3 regions of the Streptomyces sp. NPDC089799 genome follow, and region 1 is predicted to be linked to each of the others. Evidence: riboswitches for the same ligand, from Rfam matches in the RefSeq annotation. Region 1 holds a riboswitch; each other region holds the start of a gene.

Region 1 (5,227 bases):
CGTCCGGGCCACGTACGCCAGCAGGGCCGGCCGGTCCGTTCCGGGCTCGGCGTCGGCCAGCAGGTACGCCGCCCGTTCCACCGCCATCGACAGCAGCGGACGGCGCGTCGCGTGCCGCAGTGCCGCGAGCAGCGGCACCGGGTCCGCGGCCAGGACGAAGCCGGCGTCGTCGAGCAGGTCGTCGAGCCGGCCGGCCGCGGCGGCGTGCGTGGCCAGGTGCGAGCGTACGTAGGCGGGCGCCCGGGCCCACTCCCCGTCCGGGACCAGGCCGCGCAGGACCCGGACGAAGCAGTCCTGGACGTCGGGGAGGTCGCGGAACCTCAGGGTGCGGGCCTTGATGTGGTCCGTCAGTTCCTGGTGGTACGGGCGGAAGTAGGTCGTGCCGTCCACCGGCGCGTGCGAGAGGTACGAGCCGTCGCCCTCCAGCAGCAGGTCGACGTCCGCCTCGGCCAGCGGGATGCCGGACAGCTCGGTCGCGGCCCGCAGCCAGGTCCGGCGCGGCAGCCCGTTGCCCTCGCCGAACGCAGCCGCGGTCAGCAGCGCCATCGTCGCCGTGTGCCGTTCGCGCGGCAGCCGCCGCAGGTACGTCTCGAAGGCGCCGCCCACGTCGGAGGGCAGCTGCTCCGCCCAGCCGGGTGCCGACGTGTCCACCAGCGGTCCGCGCAGCAGGGCGGTCGCGGTCATCCGGGCCACCAGGAAGCACCGGTCCGCACGCCGGGCGGCCTCGGCCGCGATCCGGCGGGCGGCCTCCGGGGCGCCGGCGTACGGGGCGCCCGTGTCCGTCAGGACCTTCGCCACGTACGCGGCGGTGCTGGTGTCCTCGGCGTACGCCGGCTCGTCGAGGTCGACGACCGAGACCCGCTCCCCGATGTGCGGCAGCATCTCGCGCCGGGCACCGACGACCAGGCGTACGCAGGGCACCGCGCCCAGCGGACGCAGCAGGTCCCAGGCGATCCGGCGGGCCTCCGCCCTGTCGCCGCCGGGACCGGCCTCGTCGAGGGAGTCGACGACGATGCGGAGCGGCCGGGTGCGGCGGGCCAGCGCGGCCAGCAGGGCCTCCGGGCAGGAGGCCCGGGCATCGGCCGTCGCGGCCAGCCGGGCGAGCACGGCCTCCATGGTCTGGTGACGGGCGTTGACCGAGGCGTCGGCGTGCCCGTCCAGGACCAGCCGGCCCAGGACCGCGGACTTTCCCGAGCCCGGGTCGGCCGTCACCACCAGCGGCGCCCGTCCGCCCCCGCCGGCCAGGTGGGCCCGTACGGCGGCGAGCGCGCGTTCCCGGCCGGTGAAGTACGAGCCGGGGTCGTGGACGTGTTCCACGCCGCGGCCGCGCGGGTCGAAGTGGGCGGCGAGGTCGGAGTCGGCGGCGGCGGGCCGGCCGTCCGGGCCGATCTCCGCCTGCGGGTCGAAGGCCGGGTTGGGGAAGAACGGCGGCCGCCGGGACTGGTCGAGGGAGGAGCAGGCGGCCCGCTGCGGGAGCCCGTCGGCGGCGAACGAGGCGGTGATCCGCTCGGCCAGCGCGGCGGGGGACAGGTGGCGCTGGGAGGGGCCGTCGCCCTGCCGCCAGGCTGCGGCCAGGCGGCCGGTGAACGCGCCGTCCTCCGAGGTCTCGCGCTGCCGGGCGGAGGCCAGCAGCCAGGTGCCGGAGCCGGGCTCGTCGCCGCGCGGGCGGAGGGACACGATCGCCTCGGTCACGCCGGCGATCTCCGGGCCGGCGGCAGCGGCGTGGCAGGCGTCCACGACGAACAGCACGTTGCGGACGGGGGATTCGGCCAGGATCTCGGCGAGCGCGGACAGCGAGAGCCATGATCCGGGCCGGCCGTGCCGGGAGTCGGCGCAGGCCAGCCGGTAGCCGCCGGGCGCGCGGTGGCCGTGGCCGGCGTAGTAGAGGACGACGGCGTCCTCCGGCTCCAGGGCGGCCGTCTCGCACCAGTCGGCGAGGGCCTCCTCGAAGCGGGCCGCGGCCGGGTCCAGCGAGACCCCGGCCAGCACCCGCTCGTATCCGGCGGCCGTGAACAGTTCTGCCACCGCCGTCACGTCCTCGTGCGCCCGCGGCAGCTCCGGGTCCTGGAGGTAGTGGCGGGTGCCGGCGGCGACGAGGAACCGCCTCACCGGTCCGCCGTGCGGACGGTGCCGTCCGCGCGCAGCCCGGCCGCCACGGCCCGGCCGGTCTCCGCCGCGGTCAGGTAGCGGGTCGCGTCGTGCATGTGGCTGCCGTTGTGCACGAGGAGGTCGGTCACCCCGTCGCCGTAGGAGGGCCGCAGCTCGCGCACCAGGGCGACGATGTCCGTGGAGTCGGCGATGTTGGTCCAGGTCCGGACCGGCCCGGGCCAGACCGCCCGCCGGTTCCCGTCCGGCGCGGGGTCCAACCGGTCCAGCACCAGCGAGCGCATGCCCAGCGGCGAGCCGATGGTGACGAACGCGGGAACGTCCCAGCCGGTGTGGTGCGTCCGGTCGCACAGGGTCTCGTAGGCGACCACCGAGCCCAGCGAGTGCCCGACGACCACCTTCGTGGCCGGGGTGATGCGCGCGGCCACCCGGGCCCGGGCCGCGCTCCGGACCGCCTGGTCGGAGAGGTAGGCGGTGAGCTGCTTCAGGTCGCCGATCAGTGCCCGGTCGAGCACCCCGCGCAGGAAGGCCGCGCCGGTCAGGGCGTCCAGGGCCGACCGTACGGAGTTCAGTCGCAGGGCCCGGGACGCCGCCCACCCCGCCGTGCCGCGGCTTCCGGGGGCGTTGGGTGCGGGCACGGCCGGGTCGGTGCGGGCGGCTTCCGCCCACCACTCCATCAGCAGCCGGAACTCGTCCTCGGTCTCGATGTCGGCTGCCTCGTACGGGAATTCGCCTCCGGCACGGGTGCCGTGCGGGCGGAACAGGTCCCCGTAGAAGGCGACGGACACGTCGTCGGAGGCGGGCACCGGGCCGTCGGACAGTCTTGCGCCGCCCACCAGTTCGGGCACCACGTCCCGGGCCAGGGAATCCTCGCTCAAGTACTGCTTGCCGACACCGTGGACGAAGACGACCGCGCTCAAGGACCCTCCCGGGACGAGGAATCCAGACTAGGGCCCGGCGGTGGCGAGAGGGGTGATTACGGCACCGAAGCGCTGCTCCGCGGGGGCCGGGGTCCGGGGTCCCGGCCAGCCGGAGTCACTCAGAACGACGCCCCGCTCGACAGACATGCCCATCCCCTCGGTCGTGCTCGACTCCGCACGCCACCGGTCCGTGACAGCGGTTTTCCGTTCAACTGCACTGTGCGCAGGCATACTTGTGCCCACACGTGCACTTGAACTGTGTTCAGATGTGACCTTAGGTCAGCCGTTGAACGCAGTGCAAGTCGGGTCCCGGGAGGTGTCTGGCAGACTGGGCGAGTCACCACAAGGCGGTGCGGACCAGGAAATCCGGTGTGACTCCGGTGCGGTCCCGCCACTGTGACCGGAACTCCCCCGTGGATTCCGGGAGTCAGACCCTGACGCGCCGCCTCAGCAACCCGCTTGACGAGGGGACGAGGATCCCCCGGAGAGGCCCGCTTCCGTGAATTCCCGCTCCCGTAAGGCCGTTCTGCGCGCCGCGCTGTCCGCCGCGCTGCTCGTACCCCTGATATCCCTCACCGCGTGCAGCGGTTCCGGTTCCGGCACCGACGACGGCGCCGCGTCGGCCGGCTCCGCGTCCGGATTCCCGTACACCGTCACCAACTGCGGTGTGGAGACCACCTACAAGGCGCCGCCGCGCCGTGCCGTGACGATGAACCAGCACGCCACCGAGCTGATGCTCGCCCTCGGCCTGCAGGACCGGATGGCCGGGACCGCCTACCTCGACGACTCCGTACTGCCCCGCTACCGGACGGCGTACGACGGCATCAAGGTGCTGGCCAAGGAGTACCCCTCCAAGGAGGTCCTGCTCTCGGCCAACCCCGACTTCGTCTACGGCGGATACTCCTCCGCCTTCGACAAGGCGGCGGGCCGCGACCGGGCGGGCCTGGAGAAGACCGGCATCCGCACGCGGCTGAGCATCGAGTACTGCACCCGCGGCCCGGTCGGCATCGAGCAGCTGAACTCCGAGATCACCGAGGTGGCCCGCACGTTCGGGGTCCCCGGGCGCGGACAGGACCTGATCGCCGACCAGCAGCGGCGGCTCGACGCGGTGGCCGCGAAGGTCGCCACCCGGCAGAAGCCGACCGTCTTCGTCTACGACTCCGGCGAGGGCTCCGCCTTCACCTCCGGCGGACACGGCATCGCCAACGAGATCGTGACCCGGGCCGGCGGCACCAACGTCTTCGCCGACCTCAAGGACAGCTTCGGCGACGTCCCCTGGGAGGAGGTCATCCAGCGGAAGCCCGAGGTCGTCCTCATCTACGACTACGGCGGCACCAGCGTCGAGGAGAAGAAGCGGCGGCTGCTGGACGACCCGGCGCTGGCCCAGGTCCCGGCGATCAGGGACAAGCGGTTCGTCGTGCTGCCGCTGTCGTCCGCCGTGCTCGGCGTGCGCGTGGCCGACGCAGTGGAATCGCTGGCGGGCCGGCTGCACCCCGGGGCGTCGTGAACCGCCTCACGGGCAGCGGGCGTTCCGACTTCCGGCCGAGGGCGAAACCTGGTCCGAGGCCGGGTCTCCGGTCGGGCCCGACACCGGCTCTCCGGCCGGGCCCCGGGTCGAGGAGGTCCGGGCTCGTCCTCGGGCTGCTCGCCGCCGCCCTGCTCGCCTCCGCCCTCGCCGGGCTCGCCCTCGGGCCGGTCCGGATCGCCCCGGGCGAGGTGCTGGACCTGGTGCTCGCCGGCCCCGGCCGGCCGGACGGCGCGTTCGCAGCGATCGTCTGGGACGTCCGGATGCCGCGGGTGCTGCTGGGCGCGATGGTGGGAGCCGGGCTCGCCGTCACCGGAGCCGTCCTGCAGGCGCTGGTCCGCAACCAGCTCGCCGACCCCTTCCTGCTGGGCGCCTCCTCCGGGGCCTCGGCCGGTGCGGTGCTGGTCATCGTGCTCGGAGTCGGCGCCTCGCTGAGCCTGTCCCTGCCCATCGCCGCGTTCGCCGGCTCCATGACCGCCCTGATCGCCGTCTACGCCCTGGCCCGCCGCGGCGGCACCATGACCACCGGCCGGCTGATCCTCGCGGGTGTCGCCGTGCAGTACGTACTGGCCGCCCTGACCAGCCTGGTCCTGGTGCTCTCCGCCCAGCCCGACCAGGTGCGCTCCGTACTGTTCTGGACCCTGGGTGGACTCGGCGGCGCGCGCTGGGACGAACT
Region 2 (5,227 bases), on a different contig from region 1:
TACGGCGGCGGCGCTTGGCCGCGTAGGCGGCTGCCCCGCCGATCAGCAGGACCAGGGCGCCGGTGGCGACGGCGGGCAGGTACGAGCCGGCGTCGTGGCCGGCGTCCGCGGCGGGGGCCGCGTCGACGACCTCGGGGCCGTTGCCCGGCGCTGCCGCAGCGGCGGCGCCGGACGGAGGGGAGGAGGCGGAGGTGTCGGCGGACGGGGTGGCCGAAGCGCTGGGGCTGGGGCTGGGGCTGGGGCTGGAGCCGGAGCCGGGGGCCGAGATCGACGGCGACGGGGCCGTCGTGGGCTGCCCGGGCGCCGGAGCCGGCTGTTCGGGCTTCGGCCCGGTGTTGGTGCCGGGCGGGACCGGCGTGGCGGTCCGGGTGTCCTTGGGCTGGGGCTCGCTGCCGCCGGTGGGCCTGGTGTTGTGGGCGCGCAGCTGGTCGGGGGTGACGGTGGGCTTGCCCTCCGTGCCCTCGATGTTCGTGCCGCCGAAGATCCACAGGTCCACGCTGCCCGGCTTGGGCTTGTGGAGCATGGCGCCGAGCCGGCTGTAGGTCCAGGAGTTCTGCCCGGGATCGGCGTGCCAGTACGACCAGTACGCCGAGGCCGGCGGAGTGAGGACGCAGTCGTCCTGCGCCGGGGTCGGGTACTGCCTGCCGCCTTGGTGGCCGCTGTAGCCGATGCGGCAGATGAAGGCGGGGCCGTCGTGGCCGGTGCCGGTGGTGGCCCACCCGCCCTGGTTGAGGAGCTCGTGGCCGGTGGTGGGCGTCGTACCGCAGGAACGGTAGACGGGCCCGCCCCAGTGGCTGAAGTCGACCGCGAGGACCACGCCCGCCGAGGTGGTGCACCGGCCCATGGGCTGCGGTGCTGCTGCGGCCTGCGAGGTGGCGGCTGTCAACGAGGCCATGGCCAATCCGACGGCCGCCGCGAGGTTGCCGACGACGCGTGCGAGGCGGCCGGTCACCGGTGAACCCCCTTGGCCGTGCGGCGGGTACGGGCAGCGCGTACGAAGCCGTAGCCGAGGAGCGTGAGGAGTACGGCCGCCCCGGCGATGCCGATCACCTGCGTACCGGTGTGGGCGAGCCCCCCGCCCCCTCCGCCACTGCCGCCGGATCCGCCGCCGTTCTCACCGGGGGTGACGATCCTCGGGGTGGTGGGCGTGCCGGAGGGCTGGGCCGACCCGGTGGGAGTGGGCTGTGGGGTGGTGCCGTCGAGGCTGCGGGTGAGGGTGCCGAAGGAGATGCCGGTGGCGCCTCCGACGGCCTGGGTGGAGGCGCGCAGGTCGGAGCCGGGCTGGGCGTCCTTGGCGATGTCGAAGCCGCCGTCGCCGTTCTGCTGGGAGGTGAGGAAGGCCAGGGCCTTGGTGATCTGCGCCTTGTACGTGGTGCTGTCGAGGGAGAGGCCCTGGACGGCCAGTGCGGCGGAGTTGACCGAGTTGCCGGAGGCTCCGGGGAAGCCGCCGTCGGGCTTCTGCTGGGCCGCGAGCCAGGCGAGGGCCTTGTCGACGGCCGCCTGGGACTGCTGGTCGGGCAGGAGGTCGAGGGCCATCGCGGCGATGGCGGTGGAGTCCACCTCCTCACCGCTCGGCTCGCCGACGAGGCTGACCCAGGCACCCGACGGCTTCTGGAAGCTCTTGAGGTACGCGACGGGCTCGGCCGCGGCGGCGGTCTCCCCCGCCCTGATCTGGGCAATGACGCCCAGGGACTGGGAGAAGACGGAGGTGGCGTTCGTGTAGGCACCCTTGTCGGCGCAGGAGCGGTCGGGCGCCGGGGACTTGGCCGGGCAGACGGCCTTGGCGAGCGCGGCGATCAGGTCCTGGCCGCCGAAGGTGCGGGGGTCGCGGCCGACGGCCTCTGCCAGCAGTGCCGCCTTGCCGAGGGAGCCGCCGCCCGCGTACTTGGTGCCGATGTTGGTCCACGAGGCGAGGGTGCGGCCGGTGCCGTCCTTGCCGCCGTGGTCGAGGAAGTCGACGATGCCGCGCAGGGCCGCGTTGTCGGCGCCGGTGGCGGCCAGGGCGTACGCGCCGTCGATGGTCAGGCCGAAGTCGGCGAAGCCGGTGCCGGCGGTGCTCTCGTAGTAGTGGCCCTGGAGGAGCCGTGTCCGGTCGGTGAGGTAGGCCGAACCCTTCCTGAGGTCCGGGCCGCCCTCCGGACGGGGCGTCGGCCCGGTGGTCGGCCCGGTGGTGGGACCGGTGGTGGGACCGGTCGGGGAGGGCGAGGGCTGGGGCTTCCCGGTGGTCAGGGTGACCAGGTCGCTCTTGGCCCCGGCGATGACGGCGGGGACGGTGGCGAACAGCAGCGGGTCGGCGCCTCCGGCCTCGAAGGCGAAGGCACCGCTGGGCAGTTGCTGCTTGGACAGCCAGGAGACGGCCGCGTCCGCCCGGCCGGTCTCGCCCAGGTGGCGCAGGGCCTGGGCGGCGAAGCCGGTGGCGTAGGCGCTGCCCACCGTGCCGTACGCGGCGGCGGGCAGGCCACCGTCCGCGAGCTGGGCCTTCTTCAGGAAGTCGCGGGCCTTGGTCACCTCCGCCTCGTGGGCGCCGGCCCGCTGGAGGGCGAGGGCGGCGAGGCCGGTGGCTCCGGGCTCGCTGTCGCAGCCGTCGCCGCGGCGGATGAGCACGCTGGTGAAGCCGCCGTCCTGGCACTGCATGTCGGTGAGGCGGGCCACGGCGTCGGCGGGCGGGCGGAGGTCGCCGCCGAGCAGGGCGATCACGGCCAGGGCCTGTCCCTCGGCCTGACCCGAGGTGGTGGGGAAGTCGCCCTTGACGGTGCAGCCGGGTACGGGCGCGGGGGCGTCCGATCCGCTGGTGCAGACGTACTTGGCGAGGTCGCCGAGCAGGTCGTGGCCGCCGACGGTGCGGGGGTTGCCGCCCGTGGCCTCGGCCACGAGGGCGAGCCGGGCCGCGGCCGCCGCCTCCGGTGCCCGGTCCCTGCCGGACGGGTAGGCGTACGCGTCGGTGTGCTCGGGCCGGGCCAGGAAGGCGGCTGCCTTCGCGGCTGCCGGGCTCTTCGGGTCGGCGGCGGCCAGGGCGAGGGCGGTCTCGGCGGTCAGGGTGTGGTTGGGGGTTTCGGAGCCTTCGTCGACGACGCGTTCGCCGTCGTCGAGCCGTCCGGTGAGCCAGCGGGTGGCCGCGGGGACGTCGACCGCGCCGGGCGGGAGGACGGGCCCGCCCGTGTCGGTGGGCTTGGGCGAGGGTCCGCCGCCGGCGCGGACGTCGTCCGGGGAGAAGGTCGGCTTGCCGGTGCTGCCGCCGACGTCCGTGCCGCCGAAGACCCAGGCGTCGACGTCACCGGGCTCGGGGGTACGAGCCATGGCGCCAAGCGGGCTGTAGGTCCAGGCCGTCTGGCCGGGAGAAGCGGTCCAGTAGGACCAGTAGGCGGATGCCTGCGGGGTGAGCCGGCAGGGCTCCTTGTCCGGCGTCGGGTACTGCGTACCGGAGTCGAATGAGCCGTAGCCGATCCGGCAGATGAAGGCGGGGCCGTCGTGGACCGTGCCGGTGGTGGTGAACCCGGCTTCGTGGAGCAGGTCGTAGCCGGTCGTCGGCGTCGTGTCGCAGCCGCGCTCGACCTTGCCGCCGAACGGGCCGAAGTCGACGGCCACGATCGCGCCGACCGTGGCCGTGCATTCCTTCACCGGATCGGCCGTCGCCGTCGTGGACGGTGCGAGGAAGGCGACGGTCACACCGCAGACGAGCAGCACCGCCGCCGTCATGGACAGCAGCCGCTGTCCGGCGGTCGTTGGCCGGCCTGCCTGCTGTTCGGTTTCCACCCGCGGCCCCCTCGTCGGTGCCGGGCGGACGGGGTACGTGGCGAGACGCCCCGTGCGCGACGTCCGCAGGGGCGTTGACGACCACGCCGTAGTCCGCGACGGCGCTCTTCGTTCCATGACACGGCCACAGGCAATCCGGCTCGCCCGGGACGGTGCCGGGCCTACGGTTGCGGGTCAGCGCCGGAATTCGACCGGCTTCCCCTGGGGCTGAGTACTTGTCAGCCGTCATGGAACACGGCGGCGAGTAGGCCGTCAAGGTGGGATGCGTCTCATCCGGCCGCCGGGGCGGGGCACTTGCCGTCACGCTGGCGGACCCTTGATCACTGGGGTAGCGTCCTGGGCGCCACACGGGGGAATCCGGTGAGAATCCGGGGCTGACGCGCAGCGGTGTGGCACGGCGGACGCCGTGCCGAGCCCGAATGCCCGTGCGGTGACGAAGCATCAGGAAGCCGTACCACGCGTCCCGGACGGCGGCCCCTTCCCCAGGTCGTGCCGCGGTCCGCGCACGGTCCCCTGGCGAGGTCGGCCGGCGTCCGCCGATCTCAGGAGCAGGTCATGAACCGTTCCCTCACCTCCCGCCGCCTCGCGCTCGCGGCGCCGGCCGCACTGGGCGCGTTCGCCCTCACCGTCCTGCCCGCCGCGGCCACGTCGACGCCCGCCCAGATCGCCACGTCGAAGACGAACGGTGTGGCGTACCTCAAGTCCCTTCAGGCCGCTGACGGTTCCTATGCCGGTTCCGGACTGTCCAACGAGTGGGCCTTGAGCGCTTTCGCCGCGGCGGGTACCGCAGTCGTGGACGTCGCCCCGGGCGGGGACACCACGAAGAACGCACGGACCGTCTACCGGAACCTGCTGTCCACGTCCGGCTGGCCCTCGGCCTCCCCGGTCGTCACCGACTACGAGCGCGGCACCCTGAACGCGTACGCGGCCGGCATCGATCCGGCCCGGGTCTCCGCCTCCCGCAACCTGATCGCGAACACCTACTCCTACTGGCAGACCGCCGAGCCCGGCTACTTCGGCCCCTCGGCCAACTTCAACGGCACCGTCTTCGCCGCCCTCGCCCTCGGCGGCGCCAAGACCCAGTCCGGTGGCCCCCGCATACCGCAGGCCCTCACCGACGCACTCACCGCCCGTATCCGAGCCAACCAGCACAACGACGGCGGCTGGCAGTACGGCAAGGCCGAGGGCAACCCGACCGCCCTGGCCGCCCCCGGCGACATCGACATGACCGGCGCCGCGATGGCCGCCCTGTGCACCTCCGGCGTCCCGAACACCGACACCGACGTCGTCCAGGCGAAGAACTTCCTCAAGAGCAAGCTCGTCACCACCTCGGGCGCCTTCAACTCGATGTACGGCGTCAACACCAGCTCCAACGGCTGGGCCGTCGCCGGGCTCAACGCCTGCGGCATCAACCCCCAGACCGGCGATTTCCTCACCACCGCCGGCAAAACCCCGATCGACTTCCTCATCGCCA
Region 3 (5,227 bases), on a different contig from region 1:
GAGAACGGGTTCTCCGAGCCGTATACCGGCGCGAAGCCGAGGCGGACCAGACGCTGGTCGGCGACGCACTGGAGGTACTCGCGCATGGACTCGGTGTTCATGCCCGGCAGGCCGTCACCGCACAGGTCGCGGCCGAACTGCAGCTCGGCTTCCACGGCTTCCTTGAGCATGTCGGTGACCTGCTGCCGCAGCTGCTCGTCGAAGAGCTCCGGCTCCTCCTTGCGCACGGTGTCGATGACCGCGAACGCGAAGTCCATGTGGCAGCTCTCGTCGCGGAACACCCAGTTGGTGCCGGTGGCCAGGCCGTGCAGCAGGCCGCGCGACCGGAACCAGTAGACGTACGCGAAGGCGCCGTAGAAGAACAGGCCCTCGATGCACGCCGCGAAGCAGATCAGGTTCAGCAGGAAGCGGCGGCGGTCGGCGGCCGTCTCCAGGCGGTCGATCGTCTCGACCGAGTCCATCCACTTGAAGCAGAACTGCGCCTTCTCGCGGATGGAGGGGATGTTCTCCACGGCGGCGAACGCGGCCGTGCGGTCGTCCGGGTCGGGCAGGTAGGTGTCCAGCAGCGTCAGGTAGAACTGGACGTGCACGGCCTCCTCGAACAGCTGGCGCGACAGGTACAGGCGCGCCTCCGGGGAGTTGATGTGCTTGTACAGCGTCAGGACCAGGTTGTTCGCCACGATCGAGTCGCCCGTCGCGAAGAACGCCACCAGACGGCCGATCATGTGCTGCTCGGCCGGGCTCAGCTTCGCCAGGTCGGCCACGTCGGAGTGGAGGTCGACCTCCTCCACCGTCCAGGTGTTCTTGATCGCGTCCCGGTAGCGCTCGTAGAAGTCCGGGTAGCGCATCGGGCGGAGCGTCAGTTCGAAGCCCGGGTCGAGCAGGTTCTTCGTGTCGGTGGTGGTCATTACTGGCAGGCCTCGCAGGACTCGGGGTTCTCAAGGGAGCAGGCCAGCGCGTCGGCGTCGACGGCCTGCGGGAGCGGCGCGGCGGTGGCGGGGACCGCCGTGCCGGAGGCCGCGCGGGCGATCTTCGTCGCCGGGCGCGAGCGCAGGTAATAGGTGGTCTTCAGGCCCTGCTTCCAGGCGTACGCGTACATCGAGCTGAGCTTCCCGATGGTCGGCGTCTCCATGAACAGGTTCAGCGACTGGCTCTGGTCCAGGTACGGGGTGCGGGCCGCGGCCATGTCGATCAGGCCGCGCTGCGGGATCTCCCACGCCGTCCGGTACAGGTCGCGGACCTCGTCCGGGATCCAGCCGAAGCCCTGGACGGAGCCGGAGGAGTCCCGCAGTGCCTCGCGGGTCTGCGCGTCCCACACGCCGAGCTTCTTCAGGTCGTCCACCAGGTACGCGTTGACCTGGAGGAACTCCCCGCTCAGCGTCTCGCGCTTGAACAGGTTGGAGACCTGCGGCTCGATGCACTCGTACACGCCGGCGATCGAGGCGATCGTCGCGGTCGGGGCGATCGCCAGCAGGAGGGAGTTGCGCAGACCGGTGGTGGCCATGCGCGCGCGCAGCGCCTCCCAGCGCTCCGGCCAGTGGTGCGCCACGCCGTAGTGGTCCGGGTGCAGGACGCCCCGGGCGGTACGGGTCTCCGCCCAGGCCGGCAGCGGGCCGCTGCGCTCGGCGAGGTCGGTGGACGCCTCGTACGCGGCCAGCATGATCCGCTCGGCGATCTTCGTGGAGAGCGCCTTGGCCTCGGCGGAGTCGAAGGGCAGGCGGAGCTTGAAGAAGACGTCCTGCAGGCCCATCGCGCCCAGGCCCACCGGGCGCCAACGGGCGTTGGAGCGGCCGGCCTGCTCGGTCGGGTAGAAGTTGATGTCCACCACGCGGTCGAGGAAGGTCACCGCGGTACGGACGGTCTCGTCCAGGCGCTCCCAGTCCAGCTCACCGGTGCCGGGCAGCACGAAGGCGCCCAGGTTGACCGAGCCGAGGTTGCAGACCGCGGTCTCGCCGTCGTTCGTGACCTCGATGATCTCGGTGCACAGGTTCGAGGAGTGGACCACGGTGCCGGGCAGCGCGGTCTGGTTGGCCGTCCGGTTGGAGGCGTCCTTGAAGGTCATCCAGCCCTGGCCGGTCTGCGCGAGGGTGCGCATCATGCGGCCGTACAGCTCGCGCGCGGGCATGGTCTTCCTGGCCAGGCCGGCCTGCTCGGCCTTGACGTAGGCGGCGTCGAAATCGGCCCCGTACAGGTCGACCAGCTCGGGCACGTCGGCGGGCGAGAACAGCGACCACTCGGCGTCGGCGTTGACCCGGCGCATGAACTCGTCCGGGATCCAGTGCGCCAGGTTCAGGTTGTGGGTGCGGCGGGCGTCCTCGCCGGTGTTGTCGCGGAGTTCCAGGAACTCCTCGATGTCGGCGTGCCAGGTCTCCAGGTAGACGGCGGCGGCGCCCTTGCGGCGGCCGCCCTGGTTCACCGCGGCGACCGAGGCGTCCAGGGTCTTCAGGAACGGAACGATGCCGTTGGAGTGGCCGTTGGTGCCGCGGATCAGCGAACCGCGGGCGCGGATCCGGGAGTACGACAGGCCGATGCCGCCGGCGTGCTTCGACAGCCGGGCCACCTGGTGGTAGCGGTCGTAGATGGAGTCGAGCTCGTCCAGCGGGGAGTCCAGCAGGTAGCAGGAGGACATCTGCGGGTGCCGGGTGCCGGAGTTGAAGAGGGTGGGGGAGGAGGGGAGGTAGTCCAGCCGGTTCATCAGCCCGTACAGGGAGGTGACCTCCTCCACCGCGCGGACGCTCTCGTCCTCGGCGAGACCGCAGGCCACGCGGAGCATGAAGTGCTGCGGGGTCTCGATGACCTGCCGGGTGATCGGGTGGCGCAGCAGGTAGCGGCTGTGCAGGGTGCGCAGGCCGAAGAAGCCGAAGCGGTCGTCGGCGCCGTCGGCGAGGGCGTGCTCGACCAGCGCGTCGAGGCGGGCGGCGTGGGCGCGGACGAACTCCGCGGTCCGGTCCGCGATCAGACCCTCGCGGTGGCCGACGGCGACCGACTCGGTGAAGGAGGCGGCGCCCTGGCCGGCGGCCTCCTCGGCGATGGCGAGGGTCAGCAGGCGTGCCGCCAGCTTCGAGTACGCCGGGTCCTCGGAGATCAGCCCCGCGGCCGCCTCGGTGGCCAGGCCGCGCAGCTCGGCCTCGTCCGCGTCGGCGCTGCGGCCGCGCAGCGCGGCGGCGGCGACCCGGCCGGGGTCGGTGTCGGGAAGGTCGGCCGTCAGCTGGGTGAGGATCCGCAGCAGTGCGGCCCCCGGTCCCCCGGTGCCCTTGGTGTCCTCGGAGGACGGGTCGGCGGACTCGGCGCGCGGTGCGGCAGGCGCGATGGTCACGGGGGGAGCTCTCCCTCGCTCGGCTCCGGATCCCCGGTGGCGGGCGCGAGGCAGCGCGCGTACGGGGTGGCGGGGCGGGAAGCGAGCGCAGCACCGTACGGCGTCCACCGGCCCAACCGCGAGGCCCGGACGTGATCGGCACCCGGGACGGACGTACCCGGGCGCACCGTCGGCAGGTACTCGGACTTTTCATACCGTTGCGGGACAGTTCCGGATTCTCACCGGATTCCCCTGCGTCGACAGCGAGGACGAGCATACATGTGGGGGCGGCTGCGTGTTGCCACCCCCACATGTTGTGTCGTGGTGTGAATGGTCCGGCTACTGATCGGGTCCGTTCAGCTCCAGTGCGTAGGTGAGCAGGGGAACGCTGGGGACCGGTGACCAGTCCCGCCCGGGGGTCCGTACGAAGCCCAGCCGGCCGTAGATCCGGTGAGCGCCGCGCATGGCCGGCTGGGTGGACAGCACCAGCGCCCGGACCCCCGCGATGGCCCGGGCCCGCTCGATGCAGGCCCGTACGAGTGCTTCGCCCACGCCCTGCCCGCGAGCCTCCGGCGCGACCGCCAGCATCCGGAACTCGGCCTCGTCCGGTCCGGCGATGTCGCAGTAGCGACTGCCGGGCGGTGCGAAGGCGACCCCGCCGAGCACCGTCCCGTCCTCCCGCACGGCGACCAGCACCTCGGAATCCTCCGCCCGCGCGGCCACGTCCCGCAGGACCCCGAGGTAGTACCCGTCGGGGTTGGCGTCGAGCAGCCCGTCGCCGACGTACGCCCGCGCGGTGATCTCCCCGAGGGCCTCGTACTCCCCGGGCCTTGCCTCCCTGATCACGATGTCCATGCGGTCGAGTGTGCAGGACGGCTGTCGGCGGCCGCCGCTATCGTCGGAGACAGCACCGTCGAGGAAGGCGAGCGAGGCATGACCGTGACGACAGACCGGCCCCACATGCCGACTGACGACTTCGAAGCCGTAGCGCGCATAGCCGCCCGCGAGAGGGAGGGGACGCGGCTGGAGTTCATCGACGGGGTCATCAGGAGCAAGGCCATGCCGGACGGCGATCACGGGCGAATCATCCAGTGGCTGCTCAAGATCTGCATGCAGTCACGGCCTGACTTGTTCCTGCATCCGGGGCAGGGGATCAAGGCGCAGGACTATCGGACGGGGCGGGCCATTCCCGACGCGGTGCTGGCGCATCCGGATGCGTTCGTCGGGCAGGGTGACTGGGTCGAGCCCGAGCCCGTCCTCATGGCCGTCGAGGTGACGTCGTGGGATTCCGACACGCAGCGGCGGGACCACGTCGAGAAGCCCCGAGCGTACGCAGAGACGGGAATTCCCGTTTACCTGCTGATCGATCGGGCGAAGTGTGAACTCTCGGTCTACAGCCAGCCCAACGGGCGACGGTACGAGAGCGTCCACATCGTGCCGTACGGCACCGACATCGCGCTTCCGGATCCGGTCGGCATCGTGCTCCAGACCGAAGTTCTGAAGGACTGGGTGCGCTGACGCGAGGCGACGGTTGGGGGCCCCGCCGGGAATCCGGCGGGGCCCTTCGGTGCAGCCGGGTCAGCAGCAGCGGAAGCCCTCGCGGGGGTCCGCCTCGCGGGCGTCCACCCGGGCGCGTTCGAAGGCGCGGCGGGTCATGACCTCCGCGTCCGGGTCGTGCGAGCGGGCGTGGGCGACATAGCGGTCGTACGCGGCCTCGCCGGAGAACTCCCGGACGTAGTACCGGACCCGAGCGAGCCGGTCCCGCAGGGCGGTCACGCCACCGGCTCCGAGACCTTGCCGCCGCCCGAGTCCAGGCCGGCGGCCTCCAGTTCGGCCCGCTCCCGGGCCGTCGGGAACAGCCCGGCCGGGGCGACGATCTTCGACTCGGTCCAGGGGACCTCGGCCAGCCGCACCGACTCGGGGCTGCTGACG

What was found. A riboswitch is a leader RNA that binds a small molecule or an ion and turns the genes downstream of it on or off. The one in region 1 is predicted to bind cobalamin.
Region 2: it holds a riboswitch for cobalamin, as region 1 does, so the genes downstream of both, AB0O36_RS02940 (prenyltransferase/squalene oxidase repeat-containing protein) here and AB0O36_RS03870 (ABC transporter substrate-binding protein) in region 1, are expected to answer to the same signal.
Region 3: it holds a riboswitch for cobalamin, as region 1 does, so the genes downstream of both, AB0O36_RS26510 (ribonucleoside-diphosphate reductase subunit alpha) here and AB0O36_RS03870 (ABC transporter substrate-binding protein) in region 1, are expected to answer to the same signal.

The regions. Positions count from the first base shown of each region.
Region 1 covers NZ_JBFBGR010000003.1:154,111-159,337, reverse strand. Annotated here, with positions in the region: gene AB0O36_RS03880 (caspase family protein) at 1-2,109, opposite strand, end outside; gene AB0O36_RS03875 (hypothetical protein) at 2,106-3,026, opposite strand; cobalamin riboswitch at 3,344-3,484, shown strand; gene AB0O36_RS03870 (ABC transporter substrate-binding protein) at 3,526-4,533, shown strand; gene AB0O36_RS03865 (iron ABC transporter permease) at 4,668-5,227, shown strand, end outside.
Region 2 covers NZ_JBFBGR010000002.1:277,758-282,984, reverse strand. Annotated here, with positions in the region: gene AB0O36_RS02945 (hypothetical protein) at 1-895, opposite strand, end outside; gene AB0O36_RS02940 (prenyltransferase/squalene oxidase repeat-containing protein) at 949-3,696, opposite strand; cobalamin riboswitch at 3,865-3,987, opposite strand; cobalamin riboswitch at 4,104-4,178, shown strand; gene AB0O36_RS02935 (prenyltransferase/squalene oxidase repeat-containing protein) at 4,309-5,227, shown strand, end outside.
Region 3 covers NZ_JBFBGR010000027.1:62,603-67,829, forward strand. Annotated here, with positions in the region: gene AB0O36_RS26505 (ribonucleotide-diphosphate reductase subunit beta) at 1-908, opposite strand, end outside; gene AB0O36_RS26510 (ribonucleoside-diphosphate reductase subunit alpha) at 908-3,316, opposite strand; cobalamin riboswitch at 3,470-3,589, opposite strand; gene AB0O36_RS26515 (GNAT family N-acetyltransferase) at 3,635-4,150, opposite strand; gene AB0O36_RS26520 (Uma2 family endonuclease) at 4,229-4,813, shown strand; gene AB0O36_RS26525 (YbdD/YjiX family protein) at 4,874-5,071, opposite strand; gene AB0O36_RS26530 (carbon starvation CstA family protein) at 5,068-5,227, opposite strand, start outside.